Regions from separate parts of the Lysinibacillus sp. RS11 genome, predicted to be linked through region 1. Evidence: riboswitches for the same ligand, from Rfam matches in the RefSeq annotation. Region 1 holds a riboswitch; each other region holds the start of a gene.

Evidence for each region. A riboswitch is a leader RNA that binds a small molecule or an ion and turns the genes downstream of it on or off. The one in region 1 is predicted to bind S-adenosylmethionine.
Region 2: another riboswitch for S-adenosylmethionine. It lies ahead of metA (homoserine O-acetyltransferase MetA); the one in region 1 lies ahead of AB9L17_RS20135 (methionine ABC transporter ATP-binding protein).
Region 3: another riboswitch for S-adenosylmethionine. It lies ahead of AB9L17_RS22240 (bifunctional homocysteine S-methyltransferase/methylenetetrahydrofolate reductase); the one in region 1 lies ahead of AB9L17_RS20135 (methionine ABC transporter ATP-binding protein).

Annotation. Positions count from the first base shown of each region.
Region 1 is NZ_CP168124.1:3,899,472-3,902,757, forward strand. Features, by position in the region: gene AB9L17_RS20130 (methionine ABC transporter permease) at 1-640, opposite strand, end outside; gene AB9L17_RS20135 (methionine ABC transporter ATP-binding protein) at 630-1,658, opposite strand; SAM riboswitch class I at 1,830-1,933, opposite strand; gene AB9L17_RS20140 (thioredoxin family protein) at 1,987-2,298, opposite strand; gene AB9L17_RS20145 (hypothetical protein) at 2,313-2,654, opposite strand; gene gcvH (glycine cleavage system protein GcvH) at 2,839-3,219, opposite strand.
Region 2 is NZ_CP168124.1:2,509,272-2,512,557, reverse strand. Features, by position in the region: gene AB9L17_RS12775 (amino acid permease) at 1-7, opposite strand, end outside; T-box leader at 88-339, opposite strand; gene AB9L17_RS12770 (hypothetical protein) at 607-891, shown strand; gene AB9L17_RS12765 (nucleotide excision repair endonuclease) at 1,044-1,415, opposite strand; SAM riboswitch class I at 1,619-1,729, shown strand; gene metA (homoserine O-acetyltransferase MetA) at 1,848-2,783, shown strand; gene AB9L17_RS12755 (endospore germination permease) at 2,876-3,286, opposite strand, start outside.
Region 3 is NZ_CP168124.1:4,311,583-4,314,868, forward strand. Features, by position in the region: gene AB9L17_RS22240 (bifunctional homocysteine S-methyltransferase/methylenetetrahydrofolate reductase) at 1-1,200, opposite strand, end outside; SAM riboswitch class I at 1,287-1,386, opposite strand; gene AB9L17_RS22245 (protoporphyrinogen oxidase) at 1,514-2,902, opposite strand; gene AB9L17_RS22250 (methyl-accepting chemotaxis protein) at 3,193-3,286, opposite strand, start outside.

The DNA.
Region 1 (3,286 bases):
TATCGCCAATCCATTGAATGATAAATACAACTACTAAGATCAAAATAGTCGCCATTAATGTCACATCTTCATGATTACGTTGGAAACCGTCTAAGAAAGCTAAATTCCCCAGACCGCCTGCACCGATAATACCTGCCATCGCAGTATAACCAACAAGTGCTACGGCAGTAACTGTTATACCTGAAATAAGTGCTGGTAACGATTCTGGAATTAATACTTTCCAAATAATTGTTGACGTTTTAGCCCCCATTGAACGAGCTGCTTCAATAACACCCTTATCGATTTCACGTAATGCTATTAATACCATTCGTGCATAGAATGGTGCAGCACCAATAATTAATGCTGGTAAAGCTGCGTTCGCTCCGCGAATTGTGCCAAGTAAAAATTTCGTAAATGGAATTAACAAAATAATTAATACAATAAATGGAATAGAACGAAAAATGTTAACAATCGAATTTGTCAAAAAATTCACAATTTTATTTGCCCATAGTTGGGTTGGACTTGTTAAAAATAGTAAGATCCCAATTGCTAAGCCAAGTATAAATGTGATAACTGTAGAGATCGTTGTCATGTACAGTGTTTGATACGTAGCTTCCCACATTTTTTCCCAGTCGACATTCGGAAAGAGACTAGTTAGCATTTGCAATCACCTCCGTTTGTACTTCGACTGTATTTAAGTAGTTAAGTGCATCCCCAACATTATCCTTTGAGCCGTTTATTTGCACAATAAGTGTACCGTACGCACCATTTTTCGTTTGCGAAATATTACCATGTACAATGCTTACTTCCACATCAAACTGTTTCACAAGATGTGAAATGACAGGCTGCTCTGTTTTTTCTCCTACAAAGATCAGCTTTACAAGTTGTCCAGTAGGGTAATTTGCTTTAATTTGAGCCACAGTTTCCTGTGTTTCTTTCGTATCTGTAATTTGAGAAACGAATTTTTTCGTAATGGTAGCTTGCGGTGCTTGGAATACTTGTAATACCTCACCACGTTCTACAATTTCTCCGGCTTCCATAACCGCTACACGATGACAAATTTTGCGAATAACGTGCATTTCATGTGTAATTAATACGATCGTTAGACCTAATCGTTCATTAATATCGACAAGTAGATCAAGGATAGCATCTGTTGTCTCCGGATCGAGTGCAGATGTTGCCTCATCGCATAATAATACCTCTGGGTTATTAGCAAGCGCACGAGCAATACCTACACGTTGCTTTTGTCCCCCGGATAGCTGTGATGGATACGCCTTAGCACGCCCCCCCAAACCAACAAGTGTGATCAATTCATTCACTCGTGCTTCACGTTGTGCCTTTGGAACACCTGCGATTTCTAGTGGGAAAGCGATATTTTCCTCAACAGTTCTTGACCAAAGTAAATTAAAATGCTGGAAAATCATACTTACCTTTTGTCTAGCATCTCTGAGCTTTTGCCCCTTTATAGATGAAAATTCTTGATTGTTAACCGTCACCGTACCAGTTGTGGGCTTTTCTAAACCGTTTAATAAACGAATCATCGTACTTTTACCCGCGCCACTATAGCCGATAATGCCAAAAATTTCACCTTTATTGATAGAAAGATTGACGTCTTTGACTGCAGTTAATTCGCCATTCGCGGTTTTGTATTTTTTTGTAATATTCTGAAGTTGAATCATAGCGAATTCTCCTTTTCTCATATCAATTATGCCCCGGCATAATAGCGTCTTCCGCCGAAGGCATTGGGCCAACGTGATGTTGGTCACTCAGTCGTGTGTTGAAAGTAGTTAAAAAGACCCCTTCACTTATAGACAAGTAGAAGGGGTCACGTAATTATACGCTAAACCGTTCTCTCATCTTTCAAAGATAAACCTTTGAGTGATTTGGCACCTTTTCACTTTGTGATGGTTGCCGGGCTTCATAGGGCACTTCCCTCCGCCACTCTTTATAAGAGTTCGATATATTTATATTTTTTAGTATATTCGTACTTTATCACGCTATCAAAGTTCAGTCAATTGATTTTTTTAGCAATTCGTATAAAAATGGTACGGATTGAAACGCATATACCTTTTCTGTTACTTTTCCGCCATCACAGACGAGTAAACATGGTACACTTTCGATTTTATTATCAAAAGCTATGTGCTCTATAAAATTAATATTCGCTTTACCAACCTGTAGCTGCGGCAGCAATTGCTCGACAATCGTCATCATTTTCGATGCAACTGCACACGTTCCACACATAGGCGTATATAAATAAAAGGCAGCCTTTTCACCGGACTGTACAGCCGTATCCCACTGCTCTTTTGACCATTCTTCCATCTTTTCACGCAACCTTACAAAATATATTCATTATGGATTGAGAAGTGTGCACGCAGCAATATCATCGCTAACACCTTTCTCGGAGTTGTCTCAACTTCCTTATATGTCGGCATCGTACGTAAATGCTCAGCCTCTGGATAATGTCTGTCCATTAATGCCCGTAGCTTATCACCCGATGTATCTGCATCAAAAAATGTATATAGCTCACAGCCCTCATATGGATCGAGTAACTCTTCTAATTGATGCACACCAATTGTACCATTCGTACAAAGTATTATAACATCCTCACTTAAAATAGGTTTAATTTGAAGTTTATCCGAACGCCCTTCGACAATTAAGCATTTTCCCTCGAACATCACGCCACCCCCATTAGACATATCCCTTATAGCTCATTATATCCATTATGCTCTGTCGGTGATCATATAAGACACCCATTGATAAGGGACTACAACGGCTTTTGTCTCCCCAACTAAAGTGGAAAATGATCAAAGATAATAAAAAACGCCGGTGATTTCCGACGTTTTTTTATTAGGGCTTGTCTTATTCAGCAATCATTTCTTCGTATTGCTCAGCTGTCATAAGCTTTTCAACTTCTGATGCATCAGCAGGCTCTACAACGATCATCCATGCTTTTTCATATGGTGATTCATTAACGAATTCTGGGCTATCTTCTAAATCTGCATTTACTTCAACTACTGTACCTGAGATTGGTGCGTATAATTCAGAAACTGTTTTTACAGATTCTACACTACCGAATGGATCATCTGTTTTAATTTCGTCGCCAACTTGTGGAAGCTCAACGAAAACGATATCTCCAAGTTCAGATTGTGCGAAGTGAGAAATACCGATACGTACTTTACCATCTTCAAATTTTACCCATTCATGCTCTTCAGAGTAACGTAAGTCTTTTGGTGTGCTCATCAATAAACCCCTCCATAAAATATGTAGTATATTCACTTTCAGTTTGCCATACTTCACCTATAAAAAC
Region 2 (3,286 bases), 1.4 Mb from region 1:
CTTTCATAATGTCTTACTCCTCATACGTTTAGATTTTCAAATACTTTGCTCAAAAAAGGAATAAAAAAAACGCCCTTTTGGATTTACCAAAAGGACGATTCAACTCGTGTTACCACCTTTAATTTATAAGCAATTCACATTACTTACCTTAAGAAGTACGGTCATTTGACGATACTCTCGCACATGATTACGGGTGCTTGCCGGCGTAGCCTACTTAGAATGATCCTTTCGGTACACAGCTCCAAGATGAATTCTCAATCGTTTTACATGCACCTCTCATCAACTGGTAACTTTCTGTTCGTAAAAATAATTGATACTATTTCTTTTCATAGCCTTTGTTCTATACAAATATTTTTGAATTGTTTTTCATTTTACAGAAAAAAATTATTTTGTCAATATATTTTTTTGGATTTCTTCATAACCCGCTTAAATTTTACTATATAGATACAACTCAAATGATCAATCTTTTTTATAAAACTACCTCATTTGTAAAGACGTATGTTTTGTATATAAGTCGGAACAGCAATCAACCATACGTTATGGTATGAGCCTGAAATATAATAAATAAGTATAATTATGGATGTTATAAGAAGGCGGGGATACATAGTGAAAAAAATCATCATTTTATTCATGTTGACCTTAACTATTTTAGGAGCATGTAATACTTCCGCATTTAGTATTAGTGAAATTGCTGTTGTTCCAGAAGTGCGAAAGAAAATAATTTCCGATGATAAGCTCCAATTAATCAGTGATGGAAAAGATACTTTTTACATTGATTTTTATTCGAAAGGAATGGCACATGCTGATTTGGAGGTAGAGGGAGACACATTAAAAATAAAATTCGAAGAAATGAATCCATCCGATGATGTTGCTGAACAACAATGTTTATAAAATTACAAAAGACCCTAAAACAGGAAATTAACGTGGTGTACATAAACGGTAAGTCCACACATTTTAATCATGTAATAACAGGTTTATAGGAAGAATACACCTAAAGAAAAACCGAAACCCCTTAAAGGAGATTTCGGTTTTTTTGCTAAAGATTAATAAAATACTTTATCGACATTGTATTTAGCACGGAATGAATTAATCGCGTATGTCTCGTAAATTTCACGTTCCATTGGATCTTCCACTTCGTACACTTCAATTTTGAAAATTTCATTACGATGATTTTTCATCGGTGACACATTGTCCTCAAAATGCTTTTTAATACGTTGACGAATTTTACGTGCTTTACCTACAAATAATAGCTCGTTTTCTTCGTTGTAGAATAAGAAAATGCCACCTTTTTCACGTGTGATTTTATGGAAATCAATAAAACCATGGTACGGTGTGATTGGTACATCACCTGGCTTTAAATCTTGTTCGCGTTGGCGAATCACTAAATCTGGTTTTGGAAATTCAATTTTAATCAAACTTTTCACGTTCCTCTCTATTACTAAAGATATATGGTAACATAATTACGGCTTGTTTACCATAATATTTCATAGCGTCAACATGATTTACATCAAGATTAGTGTTCATCAATTTAGAGAAGAACATGCATGCTAATAACAAAATATTCTATGTATTATTGATATTCTTAATTGTTCATGTTACAATTCTTTTTAATTAAATAATCTTATCAAGAGAAGCTGAGGGATTTGGCCCGATGACGCTTCAGCAACCTCTAACAAATGTTAGAAAGGTGCTAATTCCAGCAAAGGATTTGTCCTTTGAGAGATAAGAGTGAACGTGGTTAAAATCCCTCTCATTCTATCTCAAATGGAATGAGGGGGATTTTTTTAATTTAGATCGACTAATAAAATTTTTTATATGTAGAGAAATTCAAGAGAGGGGAATGCAAGATGCCAATTAATATTCCAAAAAATTTACCAGCTGGAGAACATTTACGTGAGGAAAAAATCTTCGTCATGGAAGAGGATAGAGCGAAAACTCAACAAATCCGTCCGTTAAATATATTAATTTTAAATTTGATGCCAGAAAAAGAAAAAACGGAGCTACAATTACTGCGATTACTCGGTAATACACCGCTACAAGTTAATATTACATTTTTAAACACAGCCACACATGAATCGAAAAATGTGAGCAAATCACATTTACAGCTATTTTACACGACCTTTCATCAAATTCGCCATCGTCGCTATGATGGCATGATTATTACGGGTGCGCCAGTTGAAAAAATGGCTTTTGAGGACGTGAACTATTGGCAGGAAATTGCAGAAATTATGGATTGGTCCAAGGAAAACGTGACATCGGTCCTTCATATATGTTGGGGTGCACAAGCAGCGTTATACCATCATTACGGTATCGGCAAAATTGAGCTTCCCGCTAAATGTTCAGGAGTTTATTCCCATGTCATTACGGATTTAACAGTGGACTTAGTACGTGGCTTCAGTGATTTATTTACGGCTCCACATTCACGATATACTTCTGTTTCTATTGACGAAGTACGCAACCATCCTGATTTACGATTACTATCTTACTCAGAAGATGCTGGTGTCTTTATTGTGCAATCAAAGGATAATAAAAACATTATGATTACAGGACATCTTGAATATGATGCGACTACATTAGCAGATGAATATAGTCGTGATGTCGCAAAAGGATTGGATATTGAGGTTCCAGTGAATTACTTCCCAAGTGATGATCCATTAAATGAACCGATTAATACGTGGCGTGCTCATACTCATTTATTATTTTCAAACTGGTTGAACTATTACGTTTACCAAGAAACACCATATGAATGGGATTTCGTTGATGAACTTGAATATCATATTTAGTTCATGGGTTCTGTAAACTCTCGATGGCAAATGTAAAGTAAAAAGATGACCTTGATCATTTCATGGTCATCTTTTTTTATTCTAATATGTTGTTAATTTTCTGACGGATTTTCATTGATTGAATCATTTAGACTGTTTGTATTACTTTTGTTCTTTGCAGTATTTTGGCTGTTACTATTACTAGCATTAGTAGAAGCATTTTGGCTGTTGCTATTGCTAGCGTTATTAGAAACATTACCGCAATTGCAATTACTTCCATTCTGTACAGCATTTTGGCTGTTGCTATTACTTGCGTTATTAGAAGCATTTTGGCTGTTGCTATTGCTTGTGTTATTAGAAGCATTACCGCAATTGCAATTACTTCCATTCTGTACAGCATTTTGGTTGTTGCTATTGCTTGCGTTATTAGAAGCATTTTGGCTGTTGCTATTGCTTGCGTTAGTAGAAGTATTTTGGCTGTTGTTATTACTTGCATTAGTAGTCGCATTTTGACTGTTACTATT
Region 3 (3,286 bases), 410 kb from region 1:
CATTAAATGTGATTGAAGACCAATTAAATTACGATCTCGGCATGTTATATGTGTCAATGGGCGTACCCCATGTACTTCTTTTAATAGGGCACCCATCGCAATATTACTAATCCTTGGCGATGCCAGTGAATTATCAGCCATCATGACTACATCTGCACCAGCTTTATACAATTTTTCGGCACCTTCAATAAAGCCTTCAATTTCTAAATGTCTAGGAGTATCTAACTCCACGATAACTGAGCGTTCTCGTTTTACTTTTACATGTAACGGCTCATAATTTGGCGGCTCTGCCTCACGTAAAACTGCGATTTTTTCTGGCTTTGCGTGCTTTTCCTCAACTGGAGATAGCGCCTCTAAATACTTTTTCACTGCGGCAATATGCTTGGGTGTCGTACCACAGCAGCCACCTATTAAACGCACTCCTTGATCACGAAGTGCTATAGCTGCTCGCCCAAAATAATCTGCCTCAGATTCATAAACGACACGGCCATCCTCCAAATCAAGAAGAGAGGCATTCGGATACGCTGACATAAATGCCTTTTCAGGAAGCTCTACACCTTCAAATGCTTGAATAGTATGGTGTGGGCCTAAGCGACAGTTAACACCCACGATATCAGCACCTAGCGCTTCAAGTTTATGTAAAGCGGCGTTTAAACTCATTCCATTTTGCAAAATGCCTGGTTCGTGCATAGAAACTTGCGCAATAATCGGTAATTTTGTTTTAGCTCGTAACATTGTTAAAGTTGCTGTCAGCTCTTCAAAATCATAATATGTTTCAAGTAAAAGACCATCTGGATTTCCCGCAAGTAAAACAGTTGTTTGCTCTTCGACCGTTGCCAGAATTTCCTCTAACGTTGCATCACTCTTTCGAATACCACGGATTCCTCCAATAGTACCCAAGACAAATTGTCCACCATCTGCCGCCGCTCGTTTGGCAATCGTAATAGCAGCTTCATTAAACTGCTGCACACGTGATTCTAATCCATAGCGAGCTAATTTTATGGCATTAGCTCCATACGTGTTTGTTTGAATAATGTCGGCTCCAGCTGCTATATACTCTCTATGAATCTTTTCAATTAATTCTGGTCTTTGAACATTCATTTCCTCATGGCAGTACTCCAAGCCATAGCCGTATAAAAGCGTACCAATTGCACCATCTGCTGTAAGAACATTCGTTTTTAACTTTTCAAGCAATCCCATAAAACTAGCCTCTCTTCCCTTATCTATCAAATAAAAAAGCCTTCTTTCAAAAAAAGAAGGCTTTTACGTTTCGTAATTGTTTTTCCTTCTCATCTTCGACACATTGGTCTTCTGGATTTAGCACCTGACAAAAAGTTGGTTGCTGAAGCTTCATAGGGCCAGTCCCTCAGCTTCTCTTGATAAGAATGTAGTATGAATTTTTTAAATAATTAAAAGAATCATATCGTTTACGAACGATAGAGTCAAGACTATTTCACTGAACAAAAGATATTTTCTACGAAAAAAATATTATTTTTCGATTTTTATCAAACAATTACAATAGTTTTTCAGCAAGTTCCTCACCAATTTTTTTCCCGTTTTGAATACAAGCCCCTATGCCTACTCCAAAATAAGAGCATCCCGCTATTAATAAATTTGGATAGTTGTTCTCAAGCTCTTGCACTAGACCTTGTAACGCCTCACGATGTGCCAAGTCATACTTCGGCATTTGATCAATCCATTTTGTCACATCGACAACAGTTGGTTTTTCCTCAATCCCCAAGCTTTTTCTTACATCCTCTAAGGCAACAGCTGCTAATTCTTCATCTGTCATCATACGCAATCTCTCATACGCAGGGTTAATGCTCTTATAAAAAAGTCGTACAAGTAATTTCCCTTCTGCAGAGGTGTGCTTCCACTTGCGACTTGTCCACGTTGCTGCATTACATATAACATCGGAATTATGTGATACAATATAGCCTGTTCCATCTGCTGGTAATCTATGATCGGGTACGTCAAATCCTAAGTAAATCGTAATGGCTGATGCAGTATTGAATTGACCAAAATAGCGATTCAATGATTCATCTTGCAATAAGTTTTGTACCGAATCGTTAGGAAGTGCCAAAACAACATGATCTGCTTCAATCATTTTATCGTTTGCTAAAGTAACGATATATTGATTCTCCTGCTTTTTAACACTAGTCGTAGCAATTCCTTTCACAATTTCTACATCTGTTAAAGTTTCTTCAAGTCGTTCAATTAGTGACGATAAACCATTTTTAAATGAAATAAATTTTTTATTAGCAGCTTTCACAAATTGCTCTCTGTTTGCATCAAAACCTTTAATAATACTACCGTAATCATTTTTATAATCGATTAAATACGGTAATGTGGAAGCAATTGAAAGTTGATTTAAATCTCCCGAATATACACCTGCAAGTACTGGTGCTATTTGATTTTGAACAAGCTCCTCACCTAAATAATACGTTAAAAATTCCCCAATCGAGCTTTCCTTTGTAAACCCTTCATTTGGCATTGTTAAATCCTTTAATGCTGCTTTTTTCCCTTCTTCTGATACAAGCGTACTTTCCTCAAGTGATGGTAAGCTCATTGGAATTCCGAACGTCGAGTCTGCTGGGATAGCATGTAACTCATTATTTGTATAAATATACGAAATACCAGTTTCGTTATAAACAAGATTCTGTTTAAAATCAAGTTCCTTTACTAACTCTAAAACACCTTTATGACGTGCAACAATGGAATCTGCTCCTGTTTCCAGGATAAAGCCTTGTTTATACGCTGAGTGCAGCTTGCCACCTAGATATGTATTTTTTTCAACGAGCACAAGCTTCACATCTAGGTTTTTCTCTCGAATCTGACGTTGCAAATAATGCATTGTGCACAATCCTGTAATTCCGCCACCTAATACAACAACTGTTTTCATGTTAAACCGCCCCTATTTTTAGTTCTTTATTCAGTATAAACTTTTTTACCTAAAAATTACGCAAAACACTTTACAAATTTAGCAAAAATGGAGCTACCCAGCATTTGGGATAGCTCCATTTTTTCATTACTATATATTTATGTAGAGATCATCAAAAATACTTTTGCGTCATTTCTTCAAACTTTATGAAAACACCCATCTAACGTCCTCTAGACTCATTGGATTATATATATATTAATAGTTGATATAGTGTTTTTATGTCCTAGAATGTGTGGTGTTTTTTATATTAATTAGTTTAGATTTTGGGCAACATTCGCTAATTTTTCAGCAGAACTCGTTACCTCTTCAAAGGCAATACCTAATTCATTGAGAATTTCCGCTATC